2 regions of the Psychrobacillus sp. FSL K6-1267 genome follow, and region 2 is predicted to be linked to the other one. Evidence: predicted binding sites of a transcription regulator. Region 2 holds the regulator's gene; the other holds the start of a gene.
The links. The regulator LexA, encoded in region 2, represses DNA repair genes until DNA is damaged. The targets are predictions, from matches to a motif close to CGAACATATGTTCG.
Positions count from the first base shown of each region.

Region 1: the regulator LexA is predicted to act here: its motif matches at 1,798-1,811, upstream of MHB55_RS11355 (YolD-like family protein).

Region 1 is NZ_JBBOOR010000001.1:2,249,083-2,257,091, forward strand. It holds gene MHB55_RS11345 (citrate/2-methylcitrate synthase) at 1-998, opposite strand, end outside; gene MHB55_RS11350 (LysR family transcriptional regulator) at 1,103-1,363, shown strand; gene MHB55_RS11355 (YolD-like family protein) at 1,396-1,767, opposite strand; gene MHB55_RS11360 (LLM class flavin-dependent oxidoreductase) at 2,051-3,043, opposite strand; gene MHB55_RS11365 (dihydrolipoamide acetyltransferase family protein) at 3,194-4,513, opposite strand; gene MHB55_RS11370 (alpha-ketoacid dehydrogenase subunit beta) at 4,565-5,548, opposite strand; gene MHB55_RS11375 (thiamine pyrophosphate-dependent dehydrogenase E1 component subunit alpha) at 5,548-6,558, opposite strand; gene lpdA (dihydrolipoyl dehydrogenase) at 6,577-8,007, opposite strand.
Region 2 is NZ_JBBOOR010000001.1:1,715,686-1,723,694, reverse strand. It holds gene MHB55_RS08590 (hydroxymethylglutaryl-CoA lyase) at 1-575, shown strand, start outside; gene MHB55_RS08585 (alpha/beta hydrolase) at 587-1,513, shown strand; gene MHB55_RS08580 (YneF family protein) at 1,879-2,100, opposite strand; gene tkt (transketolase) at 2,249-4,249, opposite strand; gene MHB55_RS08570 (DUF896 domain-containing protein) at 4,337-4,570, opposite strand; gene MHB55_RS08565 (YneB family resolvase-like protein) at 4,635-5,282, opposite strand; gene yneA (cell division suppressor protein YneA) at 5,279-5,590, opposite strand; gene lexA (transcriptional repressor LexA) at 5,766-6,386, shown strand; gene MHB55_RS08550 (hypothetical protein) at 6,517-6,903, opposite strand; gene MHB55_RS08545 (DinB family protein) at 7,105-7,554, shown strand.

The DNA of each region.
Region 1 (8,009 bases), 530 kb from region 2:
GCAGTCCAGCCTACCATTCTAGCTACACTAAATGTAGGTGTGAATAGTTCTGCTGGCATATCTATCGAGCGCATGATTGCAGCAGCATAATACTCAACATTTGTGTATAGCTTGCGTCCAGGCTTATGCTCTGCAAGTAAATCAATAATTTCTTTTTCTGCTATAGTTGCGATATCTAACCAAGGATCCTTTCCTTGGAGGTTTAAGCATTTGTCTCGAAGTAAAATGGAACGAGGGTCCTCTGTCTTATATATTCGGTGACCAAAGCCCATTATCTTTTCGCCATTTATAATTTTATCTCTTACAATGTCTCTGATCATTGTAGGATTTTTAAACTCATTGAGTAGTGAAATTACCCCTGAAGGCGCTCCTCCGTGCAACGGTCCCTTCATTGTTCCTAACGCTGAAGTTACTGCAGCTGTAAGATCTGACTCTGTCGAAATCGTTACTCTAGCAGCAAAGGTCGAGGCATTTAAACCGTGCTCCATCGTTAGCTTTAAATAGGTTTCAAGCGCTTCAACTTGTACATCTGTTGGTACTTCACCATTTAGCATCCATAAATAATTGGCAGTATGGCTAAGTTCTTTTTTAGGCTCTACTATTGCTAATCCTTTTTGGTTTCGATAATGTCTAGCAACTATGACCGGCAGTGCTGCTGTTAAAATTATCGCCTGCTCTTCTAGTGATTTTTCTTTAAATTCTGCATGAGCATAGCCTGATATCGTCGTTCTCATCGCATCCATCAAGGACACTTCCATTGGAAGAGCATCAATAATTGCAATTATGTGATTTGGTAGTTCTCTAAATTCATTTAAAGATGGAAAACTAGTGTTTGTTCGTTCCCCTGTCCACAAAAAATTGGCGATATCTTCAAATGACCCTTCATTTACTAGCTCATCTACTTTTACCCCACGGTATCTAAGCTCTCCTATATCTCCATCCACCGATGCGATTTTTGTATGAACAGCAACTACATCTTTTAATCCTTTTTGAAACATATGAAACGCCTCCTTTTTCTTTATTATATTTAAAAACATTGATAATAAAAATTAAATATATATAATTAACTTAATTAAAAAAGTTAATCAAGTAGGTGAATATAATGGAATATCACTGGTTAAAAACATTTTGTGTAGCTGCAGATACCTTAAACTTTCGAAAGGCATCTGAAAAATTAATGGTCTCTCAGCCAAGTGTGACCGTCCATATTAAATTACTGGAAGAGTATTTAGGTACGGAATTCATTATCATTAAGGTATTTAGCAAATCTAACATTGAATATATCCCAAGTGATTCATCAGTTATCTTGTCTATAATTATTTTATGTTTGAATCTATTTAGACTTAGCACTTCCAAACAATAAAGACCTCTATAAGGAGGTCTCTCAGAATGTTTTTATTCTAATATCGTCACGTCCACAATTTCATCCAATTTCACTTCAAAAAATTGAAATGGATCTTCTAATTCGATAATGCGCCTAGTTAAATCAATCCATTGAATTGTCCCTCGATGATATAAAAATTCTCCATCTTTCCAACGTTTAATTTTTATGTCTACATTTCTTTTCATCGCAAGTTCAATTTGTTCTTGAATTGCTTCATAGTCGAACTCATTTAGATCTGGGCGCGGAACTTTTTTTATCTCCTCATGATAGTCTCTCAACATCTTCACGTGTTCAGGCAACATCATCGCCACCCACTTTTTTGAACCTCTATCACGGATTTTAGATAAATCCAACGCGTTCCAGTCTTCCTCGAAATTAGCCATCTCCATCACCTTTCTTTTTTATCATTATATAGAACGTTTGTTCTGTTATCAACCGCCAATTTAAAGCAATTCATGTTATAAAGTATTATTCTTGTTTTTTCCTGTTAGCAAACAATCTATACTAGAAAGCAAGCAAGGCAAAAGTATGTTTTTTGAGTTGAGAATTGTAATAGTACGAACGAAGTCAATTCAAAAAGCGAGTAAGTGAACGACGAATCGTTCACTTACTCGCTAAAGATACCAAGAAGCTCAGTCAGTATTAATATAAAAGAGAATCAAGACACTACAACAATTCTTTTGCTAACAATCGATATACATCTAAACGCTTTTGCTGAGAATGCGGTATACTACAAATCATCGCCTCATCAAACCCATAATGCGCCTGTTCTTCTTGAAGAGTAGTAGCTACTTCTTTTGCAGAACCAACTAAATGGATTTTACGATTTTCCTGGATCATCATGCGATCCATTTCAGATAAAGGATAGTTTTGTGCTTCTTCAGGTGTCATAAGCTGGCGAATTTGTCCCTTCATCAGAGAAAGTCTAGATATATCCTGTGGAAGTGCTTCAAATTCTGCCTCTTCTTTTGTTTCAGCAACTGTCACTAAATACGTTACGTTAATCTCAGGCTTTTCCATTAATGCTGAAGGTTTAAAATTTGTACGGTATGCATTTAAAATAGCAGGAGTCATTCCTCCCTGAAAGAATTGTGCAAAGGAATATCCCAAGCCCATCTTTCCTGCCTGAATCGCACTGTTCCCTGTCGAGCCAAGCAACCAAGCTTCGGGAAGCACGATATTAGATGGAGTAGCAATCGTTTTATTGTACACACTGTCCTCGGGAACTTCGTCATTTAAAAGCTGTAATGCAGTTCCTAGTTTTTCATACATATTGTTCACCATTGGTGGACGGCCCTCAGAAAGAGCATGCATCGCATAGTTATCCCCGCCAGGAGCACGCCCCACTCCGAAGTCTATTCTCCCTGGAGAAAAAGCACTTAACGTCTTAAAGACCTCTGCAAGCTTAAGAGCTGAATAATGCATCATCATAACGCCGCCAGTACCAATACGGAGCTTTTGAGTTTTAGCAGCAAGATGGGCTGCAATGACTTCAGGAGCTGAGCTCGCAAAAGCCCCGGTTCCATGATGCTCAGCCATCCACATACGGTGATAGCCTAATTCGTCAGCTAAAAGGGCTAATTCTTCTGCTTTTTTTAATGCATCTGCTGCAGTATTTCCAGCCGTGATCGGTGCTTGATCTAAAACACTTAATTTCATAATATATAATCGTCCCTTCATAGAAAATTCATGTGTATCTCTTTCCTTTTAAATGCTATAGAAATAGTTTAAAAAAGTAAACGAAAGGGACTTAAGTTTTATAAATAAAAAAAGGCGAGAGCCCTTACTGAGGGACTTCTCGCCTGAATATTAATATACAGATGTATTTTCCTTCGAAATATTTTCTAATATTTCTTTCACACGAGCTAAGAAGCGACCACAAACAAGGCCATCTAGCACGCGGTGGTCTAGAGATAGACATAGGTTCACCATATCTCTTGCAGCAATCATGCCGCCATCCATAATAACTGGACGCTTAACAATAGATTCCACCTGAAGAATTGCTGCTTGTGGGTAGTTGATGATACCCATTGATTGAACAGAACCAAATGAACCAGTATTGTTGACTGTGAAAGTACCACCTTGCATTTCATCTGATTTAAGCTTACCAGAGCGAACTTTTCCTGCAAGCTCATTCACTTCACGTGCAATCCCTTTAATAGTCTTTTCATCTGCTTGTTTAATCACTGGAACAAACAATGCATCATCTGTTGCAACCGCAATCGAAATATTGATGTCTTTCTTTTGGACTATTTTGTCACCAGCCCACATAGAGTTCATCATCGGGAACTCTTTTAATGCTTGTGCTACTGCTTTAACGAAGAAGGCAAAGTATGTAACGTTAAAGCCTTCTTTTTGTTTAAACTCATTTTTAATAGAGTCACGGTATTGAACAAGATTAGTTACATCCACTTCTATCATTGTCCAAGCGTGAGGCGCTTCATGCTTACTACGTAGCATATTAGCTGCAATTGCTTTTCGAACGCCTGTAACAGGAATTTCAATATCACCTGCTCCGACTGGAACATTAACAGGAGCAGACTTTGATTGGGAATTCGCAGGAGCAGAAGATACAGCCGGCGCTTCTTCTACGGCAGATTTTGCAGCAGGAGCAGCCTTTGGAATCTCTCCACTATCTATGATTTTTAGTAGATCCTTACGAGTAATCCTGCCTTCATTACCAGTACCTGTTACTAAAGAAAGGTCTATGTCATGCTCCTGAGAAAGTTTAAGAACTGCAGGAGAGTAACGAGCTTTTATTCCTTTATCCCGTTCTGCCGGTGCTGATTGGATATGTTTATTCACTTCAGCTGGTTTAACTGTTTCTGCAGTTGGTTCTTCTGGAGCTGCTTCCTTCACTTCTACAATTTTTTCCTCGGAAGAGCCGCCTTCTGTTTCAATTGTACAGACGATTTCTCCAACTGCAAGCGTATCTCCTTCATTTGCAACAAGTTTTTTAATGACTCCTGTAAAGGAAGAAGGTACTTCTGCAGTAACTTTGTCCGTATTGACCTCTGCAAGTGCATCATATTTGTTTACATGATCGCCTGGTTTAACTAACCATTTTTCGATTGTTCCCTCGGTTACACTTTCCCCAAGCTGAGGCATTTTAATTTGTTCTAGTGCCATATGGGTTCCTCCTTTAATAGATCAAATTCACCTAAGCATATTTCCAATAACTTAATATTCAGCTAGCTCACGCATTGCTTTTTCTACTTTGTCTGGATTAATCATAAAGAATTTTTCCATTGTAGGGGCATATGGCATAGCTGGAACATCAGGACCAGCAAGGCGCATGATCGGAGCATCCAAATCAAACAAGCAATTCTCGGCGATAATCGCTGCCACCTCACTAATTATGCTACCTTCTTTGTTATCCTCTGTTACAAGTAACACTTTACCGGTTTTGGAAGCAGCCTCGATAATTGCATCTTTGTCTAAAGGATAAATGGTACGTAAATCTAAAATATGCGCAGAAATGCCATCTTTTTCTAAACGTTCTGCTGCTTGAAGAGCAAAATGAACAGCCAGACCATAAGTAATAACTGTTATATCTTCCCCTTCACGCTTTACATCTGCTTTTCCAATTTCAATCGTGTAATCTTCGTCCGGAACCTCTCCTTTAATAAGGCGATAAGCACGCTTGTGCTCAAAGAACATAACCGGGTCTTCATCACGAATAGCCGCTTTTAATAATCCTTTGGCATCGTATGGAGTAGAAGGAATAACGATTTTTAGTCCAGGTTGGTTAGCAAAAATAGCCTCTACAGATTGAGAATGATAAAGCGCACCGTGAATTCCGCCACCAAAAGGCGCACGAATTACTATAGGACAAGTCCAATCATTATTAGAACGGTAACGAATACGTGAAGCCTCTGAGATAATTTGGTTAACAGCAGGCATGATAAAGTCTGCAAACTGCATTTCAGCAATAGGACGAAGACCGTACATTGCAGCCCCAATCCCTACTCCCGCAATAGCAGATTCTGCAAGAGGAGTATCTAGAACTCTGTATTCTCCAAACTCATCATAAAGTCCGTTGGTTGCCTTGAACACTCCACCCTTACGTCCAACATCTTCACCAAGAACGAAAACGCGCTCATCACGAGTCATTTCTTCCTTCATTGCAAGTGTTATTGCATCGATATAAGACATGATTGCCATTATGCGTTCCCCCCGTCTTTTTCAGCATAGACATGTTTTAATGCATCTTCCGGAGCAGCATATGGTGCAGCTTCTGCATAATCAGTCGCCTCATTTACTTCCTTCATAATGCGATCATTTATTTCTTTTTCAAGATCTGTTGACAGAATGTCTAAATCTCTTAAATATTTTGCAAATGTAATAATAGGATCTAATGCTTTCCCTTCTGCAATGTCTTCTGCAGTACGGTATTGTCTATCATCGTCATCTGATGAGTGGGCAGTTAATCGGTAAGTCACTGCCTCAATAAGACTAGGACCTTCCCCATTTCTTGCACGATCAGCTGCTTCTTTCACTACTTTATAAACCTCGATTGGGTCTTTTCCATCTACTGTAACACCTGGCATTCCATAGCTGCTGGCACGATCTGCGACATTTTTGCTAGCAACTTGGCGCTCAAAAGGAACAGATATTGCATATTTGTTGTTTTCTACCATTGTGATACAAGGTAATTGATGCACCCCTGCAAAGTTCAATCCTTCATGGAAATCACCTTGGTTAGATGAACCTTCGCCTAGCGTTACAAAAGTGATAAAGTCCTTCTTTTCAATCTTAGCAGCTAGAGCGACTCCAACTGCATGGGGAAGCTGTGTTGTAACTGGAGAGGAACCAGTTAAAATACGATTCTTCTTTTGTCCAAAATGCCCCGGCATTTGACGTCCGCCAGAGTTCGGATCCTCTGCTTTAGCAAATGCAGATAGCATTAAATCTTTAGGTGTCATACCAAAATGCAGTACTACTCCCATATCGCGATAATATGGTGCAATATAATCCTTTGTGTTATCTAGAGCAAATGCCGCTCCCACTTGTGCTGCCTCTTGTCCTTGACAAGAGATAACAAATGGAATTTTACCCGCACGGTTCAATAACCACATACGCTCATCAATACGGCGTGCCATTAGCATCGTCTCAAACATTTTTAATACATCTTCATTTGTTAACCCAAGCTCCTCATGACGATTGTTTGTCATATAGAAATCCCCCTTTTTTTACATATGAATAGCTTTACCATCTACAGCTAACGCTGCTTCTCCCATGATTTCACTCAAGGTAGGATGTGGATGAATTGTATGTGCCATTTCCCAAGGAGTAGCATCTAGAACCATTGCCAAACCAGCCTCTGAAATCATATCCGTTACGTGAGGTCCAATCATATGAACGCCTAATATGTCATTTGTTTTCTTATCGGCAACAATTTTCACAAAGCCATCCGATTCACCGTATACAAGAGCCTTTCCAATTGCTTTGAAAGAGAACTTGCCTATTTTTACATCAAACCCTTGTTCCTTTGCTTGTTGCTCTGTTATTCCTACACTCGAACTTTCCGGACTTGCATAAATACAGCGAGATACAAGATCATAATTTATAGGAATTATGTCTTCTCCTGCGATGTGCTCTATTGCAGTTATCCCTTCATGACTAGCTACATGGGCTAATTGTAGACCTCCGATTACATCACCAATTGCATATATATGTGATTCTTTCGTTTGAAATGTTTCAGAAACCTTTATGAATCCATTTTCTATAACAATATCTGTATTCTCGATACCAATACCTTCTGTATTTGCCTGTCTACCAACTGATACAAGCATCTTTTCAGCACTAAAAGATTGTGTTTCACCGTTAACCTCAGCTGAGATTTTGACAACATTGTCTACAGTATTTAAAGTATCAGGAAGCACTTTTGCGTTTGTTGCAAATGTAATTCCTTTTTTGCTTAAAAGTTTTTGCATTTCTTTAGAAATATCTTTATCCTCGGTAGGTATAATTCTATCTGCATATTCAATCACAGTAACTTCCACACCAAAATCATTTAACATCGAAGCCCATTCAATACCGATTACTCCTCCGCCGACAATAAGAATAGATTTTGGAAGCTCTGTCATTGATAATGCCTCATCTGAAGTCATCACTAAGGAACCATCTATAACTAAACCAGGTAAGGAGCGAGGACGAGATCCTGTTGCAATTACAACATTTTTAGGAATAAGCATTTCATTTTCTTCACCGTTATTCATCTCCACAGAGATTGTACCACCAGGTGAAGGTGAGAATATAGATGGACCAAGCATTCTGCCAGTTCCTTCATAAACATCAATTTTCCCTTTTTTCATCAATCCCTGAACCCCTTGAAACAATTGGTTTACAATGGATTCCTTACGTGCTTGCACTCTGCTAAAATCTAGTGTTACTTCACTAGTATTTACGCCAAAATCGGCTGCGTGATTTTTGGTAGTGGAGAAAACTTCTGCACTACGAAGTAAGGCTTTACTTGGTATACAGCCTTTATGTAAGCAAGTACCACCTAATTTACTCTTCTCAACGATTGCTGTTTTTAACCCTAACTGTGCCGAGCGAATGGCAGCTACATAACCACCAGTCCCTCCTCCAATAATGACTACGTCATATTCTTTTGCCAAGT
Region 2 (8,009 bases):
ACCAAAAAAATATTAACAAAACTACAAGAGAAAGTATGGATGAATTAAAGCCTATTGTGGAAAAACTAATGGAAGATGGACATTTTGTCCGAGCATGTATTTCTACTGCGTTCTATTGTCCTTTTGAGGGTGCGGTCGATCCACAAAAGACATTCGATCTATGCAAGGAATTCGTGTCATGGGGAGTAAACGAACTTAGCGTAGCAGATACCATTGGAATGGCGAATCCAAAAGAAAGCTATAATTTATTCCATGCTATAAAAAATGAATTTACGAATACGTTAATTACTGCACATTTTCATGATACTCGCAAAATGGGGATTGCCAATATATTTGCAGCCCTACAGGCCGGTATTTCAAGATTCGACACATCTGCAGGTGGCTTAGGAGGATGTCCTTTTGCACCCGGTGCCACAGGAAATGTAGCAACTGAGGATGTTGTGAATATGCTACATAAAATGGATATTTCCACCAATATCAATATGGACGAATTATTAAAAGCAGTCAATATCGTTGCTCCATATGTTTCCAGACCAATTGAGACAGGGATGTATAGATTATATAAGAGCAAGTAGGAGCTGAGCTTATGAAAAAAAGAGTTATCGTTTGGACGAGTATTTTCACAAGTATTCTTACAGCAGTAGCCACTGTGTTTGGTTTTTTTCTCACGAATAAACTCATGTACATGAAGAAAAAAGAAGATGACTTTATTTACAATCGAGAAATTACTTCCAAACGTTTAGATGAGGTCTGGTTTAATGCTGTAAACAAATTAGAACGGTGGATACCCTCCAAGAATGGTTACTCTCTGAAAGCGATTTTCATTGAACCTCTCCAAACGAAGAATTATGTCATCATTTGTCATGGTGTTACTGAGAATAAGATTAATTCGCTACGTTTTGTAAGAATGTTCGAAAGACTTGGCTTTAACAGCGTCGTCTATGATCATCGTAGACATGGTGATTCTGGAGGTAAAACGACAAGCTTTGGTTATTACGAAAAAATGGATTTACAGGCAATAGTGGAAGCAGTAAGGGAACGTGCAGGCGAAAAAGCGGTAATTGGGATACACGGGGAGTCAATGGGAGCAGCCACCACCCTACTATATGCCGGTTCAATTATTGACGATGCAGACTTCTATATCTCAGATTGCGCTTTCTCTGATTTTGAAGACCAGGTTTATCATTTACTTACCCAAACCACACCACTTCGCTCTAGCTTAGCCATCCGATTTGCTAATCTCTTTTTAAAATGGCGAGATGGTTACACCTTGAATTTGGTATCTCCGATTGATGTAGTAGATAAAATAGAAAAACCTGTTTTATTTATTCATAGTATGGAGGATGATTTCATCTTGCCAAAGATGACAGAAGATTTATACGAAAAGAAAAAAGGACCTAAAATGCTCAAATTATTCGATATAGGAGCACACGCTAAATCGTTTAATGAAAATAGCAATGAATATGAAGAAGTTGTATCAGATTTTTTAAAGCAATATAGCTTGCTAGGGTAATAATAGGCATTTCTAATTTCATTTTAAACGATTAGTATTCCATTATTTTAGCATATTTAATAAAATTTTAAGATTAGGATTCCAATATAGAATTGGAATCCTCTTTTTATTTTTATTTATAATAGATAACAAATCGTTAATAATTGAAATCTTTACATAATAAATTCAGTGTGAAAATCTCCTTAAAGAGAATCTATATTCTTTGGGAGTCTATTTAATAAAATTCAACAAATATTTTTGAAGTAATCCTTTTTCATACTAGAAATAATCCCAAAATAAAATGAGTGTATATAAAAAACTGCAAACAGCTCAATTAGTTTGAGATGTTTACAGTCAGAAAGCACCCAATTAATGAGTGCCTTTAATTATTTGTTTTGCATTTTATTCATTTGGTTCATCATTTGTTTCACTTGTTTTTCGGATGGCTTACGACCCATCTGTGCCATCATCATACGTAGCATTTGTTCATTGATTGGTGGATTTTCTTTCAAATATTTCATCATATATTGTCGTGCTGCAAAAAATCCGATTACAACACCACCGATTAAAGCGACAATTACTATAACAACCCATATCCAAGTATCCAATGTTTCTCCTCCTTTACCAACTTCTCTACGTGTACAAGACACCAATTGAAATTATACTATAAATTTCATAGGCATTCTATATAAATTCTTTGATAAATAGCAATTCGAATACTTTTAAGAAAAAGTATTCGAATTGCAAAGAAGAATATTATTTTTGTAGTAGATTTTTCATCTTAGAAACAACATTTTCTACACTAAAGCCATATTCCTTCATTACGATCTCTCCAGGTGCACTTGCACCGAATTGGTCTATTGCAATAACGTCACCTTCGAATCCAACATAACGATGCCATCCAAGAGAAGATCCCATTTCAATAGCAAGGCGTTTTGTTAAGTTAGAAGGCAACACAGCATTTTTATATGCAGTATCTTGTTTTTCAAATCTATCCCATGATGGCATAGATACTACAGAAACTTGAATTCCTTCTTCTGCTAAAGCTTTTTGAGCCTCTACTGCTAGTCCAACCTCTGAACCTGTTGCAAGTAAGATACCCTCTGCATTTTCAACTGGTGAAACGATATAAGCTCCCTTTTCCACACCTTCACTAGCTTGGTCTACAGAACCTTTAAGTGTAGGTAAGTTTTGACGAGAAAGCACTAACACAGTTGGTTGATCCTTAGAGGATACAGCTAATTTCCATGCTTCCGCTGTTTCATTTGAATCAGCTGGACGGATTACTGATAAGCCTGGCATAGCTCTTAGTGAAGCTAAATGCTCAACTGGTTCATGAGTTGGTCCATCTTCCCCTACTGCAATACTATCATGAGTGAACACATATGTTACTGGCAATCCCATTAATGCGGATAGACGAATTGCAGGGCGTACATAATCACTGAATACGAAGAATGTCCCACCGAACACATGTAGACCGCCATGAAGGGCCATACCATTAAGAGCAGTACCCATTGCAAACTCACGAACACCAAACCAGATGTTTTTGCCTGCATAGTTTTCTGCAGAGAAATCTCCAGCATTTTTAATTGTCGTTTTGTTAGAACCAGCTAAGTCAGCACTTCCTCCGAAAAATGAAGGCAGATTTTTAGCGATGGCATTAATCGCTTCACCTGAAGCTGCTCTACTTGCTTGTGAAGTTCCTTCTTCATAAGTTTTAAGTGCATCTGCAAAGTTTGCAGGCATCTCTCCATTAATCGCTTGTTTTAGAGTTTGAGCTAGCTCTGGGAACTCTTTTTCATAAGTAGCTAATCTTTCGTTCCATGTAGCTTCTTCTTGAACACCTTGACGCTCAGCAGCTTCCTTGAAAGTTTCATAAACTTCCTCTGGTACATAGAAATCTTCTTCGAATAACCATTTATATTCTGCTTTAGCTAATAGAGATTCTTCTTTACCAAGCGGCATACCATGAGCATCTGCTTTTCCAGAGCGGTTGGGAGAACCAAATCCAATAACTGTTTTCACTTCGATAATTGTTGGTTTATCGTTTTGTGATTTAGCTTTGTCGATTGCAGCTGAAATTGCTTCAATATCATTACCATCTTCTACATAAATATGGTTCCATCCGTATGATTCAAAACGTTTTTCAATGTTCTCAGAGAAAGATTTATGTAAATCTCCATCTAACGAAATATCATTACTATCATATAATACGATTAATTTATCTAATTTTAAGTGTCCCGCTAGAGAAATAGCTTCAGCAGCTACACCTTCCATCAAATCTCCATCTCCGCATAATGCATACGTATAATGATCAACAATAGAATGTCCTTCTTGATTGTAAGTAGCAGCTAAATGCGCCTCAGCCATAGCCATACCTACAGCCATACCTATACCTTGTCCTAAAGGACCAGTTGTTGCTTCTACCCCTGCTGTGTGACGAAATTCTGGATGTCCGGGAGTTTTAGAGTCCCACTGTCTGAAGTTTTTAATCTCTTCCATAGGAAGATCATAACCACCAAGGTGTAGCAAGCTATATAACAGCATTGAGCCATGACCTGCTGATAAAACAAAGCGGTCGCGGTTAAACCAATTAGGATTGCTTGGGTTGTGGCGTAAATGTTTTGTCCATAATGTGTACGCCATTGGTGCAGCTCCCATAGGAAGACCTGGATGACCAGAGTTTGCTTTATCGATTGCATCGATAGATAGAGTACGAATAGTCGTAATTGCTAATAAATCTGATTGTAATGACATGAATGACATCCTCTCGAACAAAATTTTTTCTATAATAATAGTTTAGACAACAATTCGTGTATTATCAATGGTTTCTGAAATGATTAGTTAATTCAGAAATTTACCCTTTTTCGCTTGTTGTACCTTTTCTGGTGTAACATCGTTTCCAGAAGGGTCGATAACTTTTACACTTTCTATTGTATCTCTCATTGTTGCTCTAAATGTTTCCAAATATTCTTTACGCAAAGCACTTTGTTCTTTTGCTTCCTCAATAGATAATCCACTGGACTTAGACTTTTTTGCCAGCTCATTAATACGTGCTAGTTTTTCTTTACTTAACATATTTTTCATCCTTTCAACTAACTCTTATATAAAGGTATGAAAAAAACTCAGGAAGTGCAAGTCTTTACCCTTCGTGAGTCTCTTTAAATTCCATATATCTTCTATGTACGGTTGCTTTACTTATATTAAAACCTAATCCCTTTAATGTAGAGGTGATTTCCTCGTATGTGAGCCCTGCGTTCCGTAATCGGACAATTTCATCAACAGGTATATCTATTCGCTCTCTTCCCTCAGGGTTTCCACGAGTTTTTAAATTCTTTTCTGGACGATAGCCTTTTGATATCGCGCGCTTCATTCCTCTTTTAATCTTAGCATTATGAATTTTACGTTGATATTCCTCCACCAAGGCAAGGATTTCTAAAAGCATAGAATCCATTTCATTTAAGTTTAATATCCCTTTATCCTGTAACGTATAGACCGTTGTGTTTGTTTTCTGAAGTAAATGAAGGACAGCCATTCTACCATTACCTCTACCTATTCTAGTTTCATCTTGCACAAACACCGCTTTGATATCATTTTCTTTTACATAATTGAGCATCTCTAATAGCCCGTCTCTCTCAACATCATATCCACTATGCTGATCTGCAAAAACCTGAGAAACCTCACTGCCCTGTTTTTTAGCAAAATCTATCAACTCTTCCTCTTGTCTCTCTAAAGAAGTTTCTTGTGTGGATTTGTCTGTACTTACTCGACAATAAATAACTGATTTCATTCTCCCGCTACCTCTGTTCCATAATTTAAGTGAAGGTTCTCACTTACTTTAGGAACAACTATAACATCCCCAGCTTTAATAGAGGTATCGTATAAATTATTCATTTCTATTACCTGACTCACCCATTCTTCCCTTGAATCTTCTATGCCATATTTTGTTGCAAGAGCCCATAAGGAATCCCCTTGTTCTATTTTGATGTGTGAGTCTTCCTCGGTTGTTATTGTATGTGAGATTACCATAGTTGTCATAAATATAAGATTTAGTCCTAAAAATAATGCTAAAAAATAATTGTTTTTTACCCAATTCATAAAAAAACCCCCAAAATTAGAATGTTTGTTCGGAATGTATGTTCTAATATTAATACGAACATTTGTTTTTGTCAACAAATATTAGAACCTATGTTTGCATAATTTTCAGGACACTGGTATACTATTAATAAGTATTAATCTAGTAGGGAATTTATTACTAAAAGAGGTGAACTCATTGAAGAAAGCGTCTAAAAGACAGGAAGATATTCTAGCTTTTATAAAGGAAGAAGTTCGTAAAAAAGGCTATCCACCATCCGTACGTGAAATTGGTGAGGCAGTAGGTCTTGCTTCAAGTTCTACTGTACATGGCCACTTAGCAAGATTGGAAAGTAAAGGTTTAATTCGTAGAGACCCTACGAAACCACGTGCAATAGAAATATTAGATGGTTTAGAGGCTACGGTCGAAAGGCAGGGAGTTGTGCATGTTCCTTTAGTTGGGAAGGTTACAGCTGGTATGCCTATTACTGCAATTGAAAACGTTGAAGAATTCTTCCCGCTTCCTGAAACATTTGGTACTTCAGATGATCACCTATTTATGTTAGAAATTATGGGTGATAGTATGATTGAAGCTGGAATCTTGAATGGAGATTATGTCATTGTTAAACAACAGCAATCTGCTAATAATGGGGACATCGTTGTAGCAATGACAGAAGAGGATGAAGCAACAGTAAAACGATTCTTTAAAGAAAAAACGTATTTCCGCCTTCAGCCGGAGAACTCTGCGATGGATCCGATTATTGTTAATCAAGTCTCTATTTTAGGAAAAGTAGTAGGAGTTTACCGACATATTCACTAATGATTGCTTGACTTCTACAATTTTCATAGTATGATTACTTTGAGCCGATATCATATCTAACAAGAAAGTGGACATTTTTGTTTAGATCATCGAAAAACCCCTTCATGTTCGAGACATGAAGGGGTTTTGTTTATATTATTGCTTGTTTTGATTGTTTTGGTATTACATTCATTCCCTCTAAGAGAGTCTTTGCATCTTCATTAAAATAATGTTTGATGTCTTGTCTTATTAGCAAGGACGGGTTATCTCTTATTACCATTCTCAAAGCTCTAACGTCAAATTTCATAGCATGCTTATTAATCGTGTAAATCAAGGAAACTTCTTGGCGAGTTAAAGGCTGGGCTCCTGATTCTAGGGTGTCGTTTATGTAATCTAACACACTTCTCGCATTATCAATAAGTAAATGCTTATTGATATTAACTAGATTTAGATTTTCCTCTATATATTTTCTTGCTGAAGCATAATCTAACTTTTCTATACTATGATTAATCACATTAATTAATTCATTTGCATCCACATTCTATCCCTCCACTAATTCCGGAATTACAGATATATAAGTAGCATTGTACTATATTAACATCAAATTTGTAAGCTCTTTATCCTATTTCAATTCATCGGAATATTAAAAAATCTTTAGGAATTCATAAATGAATACATTTGTTTATTAAAATTTATATTTACATTATTTAATTTATATTAATAGAAAGGATTGATTTATTTGGCTTTTCCATATCGGAATGATTACAGAAAAACGTTATTACCTTATTTGAATAGTTTACAAGAAGAAAGCTGGTTTAAAACCTCACCAACCTATCCAAATAATTTGGCATGGGTTATTTCACATATTGCTACTAGTGAGGATTTCTGGATTAATGAAGTGGCACTCCAACAAAAGTTAGTTTTGACTTTAGACAAAAATTCCTCTCCGTTCGAAATACTTAAAGCTTATCAAGATATTCGCATACATACAGACGGAATATTAAATAACTTGACTGATCAACAGTTTAATCAACTGATTGAAGTCCCTAAATTTTCTGATGGTTGGATTCCTCCTTCTCCCCCAACTTTTAACTGGGTATTCCATCATATATATAGTCACGAAGCATACCACATAGGACAAATTGGCATCATCGCTCATTTCAATGGTTTTCCTAAACCTCTTTTTTAAATTAGCTTCATTGTCTAACTGAGAATATTGTTCAAAAATTATCTAATGGGGGTGAAACAATTCATCCCATTCCCTTTCGCTACATTAATTTGGCTCTTCTATCCTCAAATCATTAGATTCAACAAAAAAGGAAGGACTAAAATAAAAATTTTTGTCTTCCTTTTTTTGTTTCCCTAGCTGATGAGTACTGAAGTTAATACATATATGCGTCCCCCCAATTCCACATCTGATTATTTAAAAGCTACATAGTAGGATTTTTCTTCTCAATGCCACCTCATGCCTCAATATTTATTTTCCATAAAAATGTTATTTAAATACATTTTCTAATCCTACTGTTCTCGTAACCTGTCGTATATATCCACTCTAACAAAAACCCGTTTTCCTTCCTTATAGCAGTGACTTCATTTTAAGAGATGAATATAGTAAATAAGTGCATATTTTAAAGCCGACTGAAA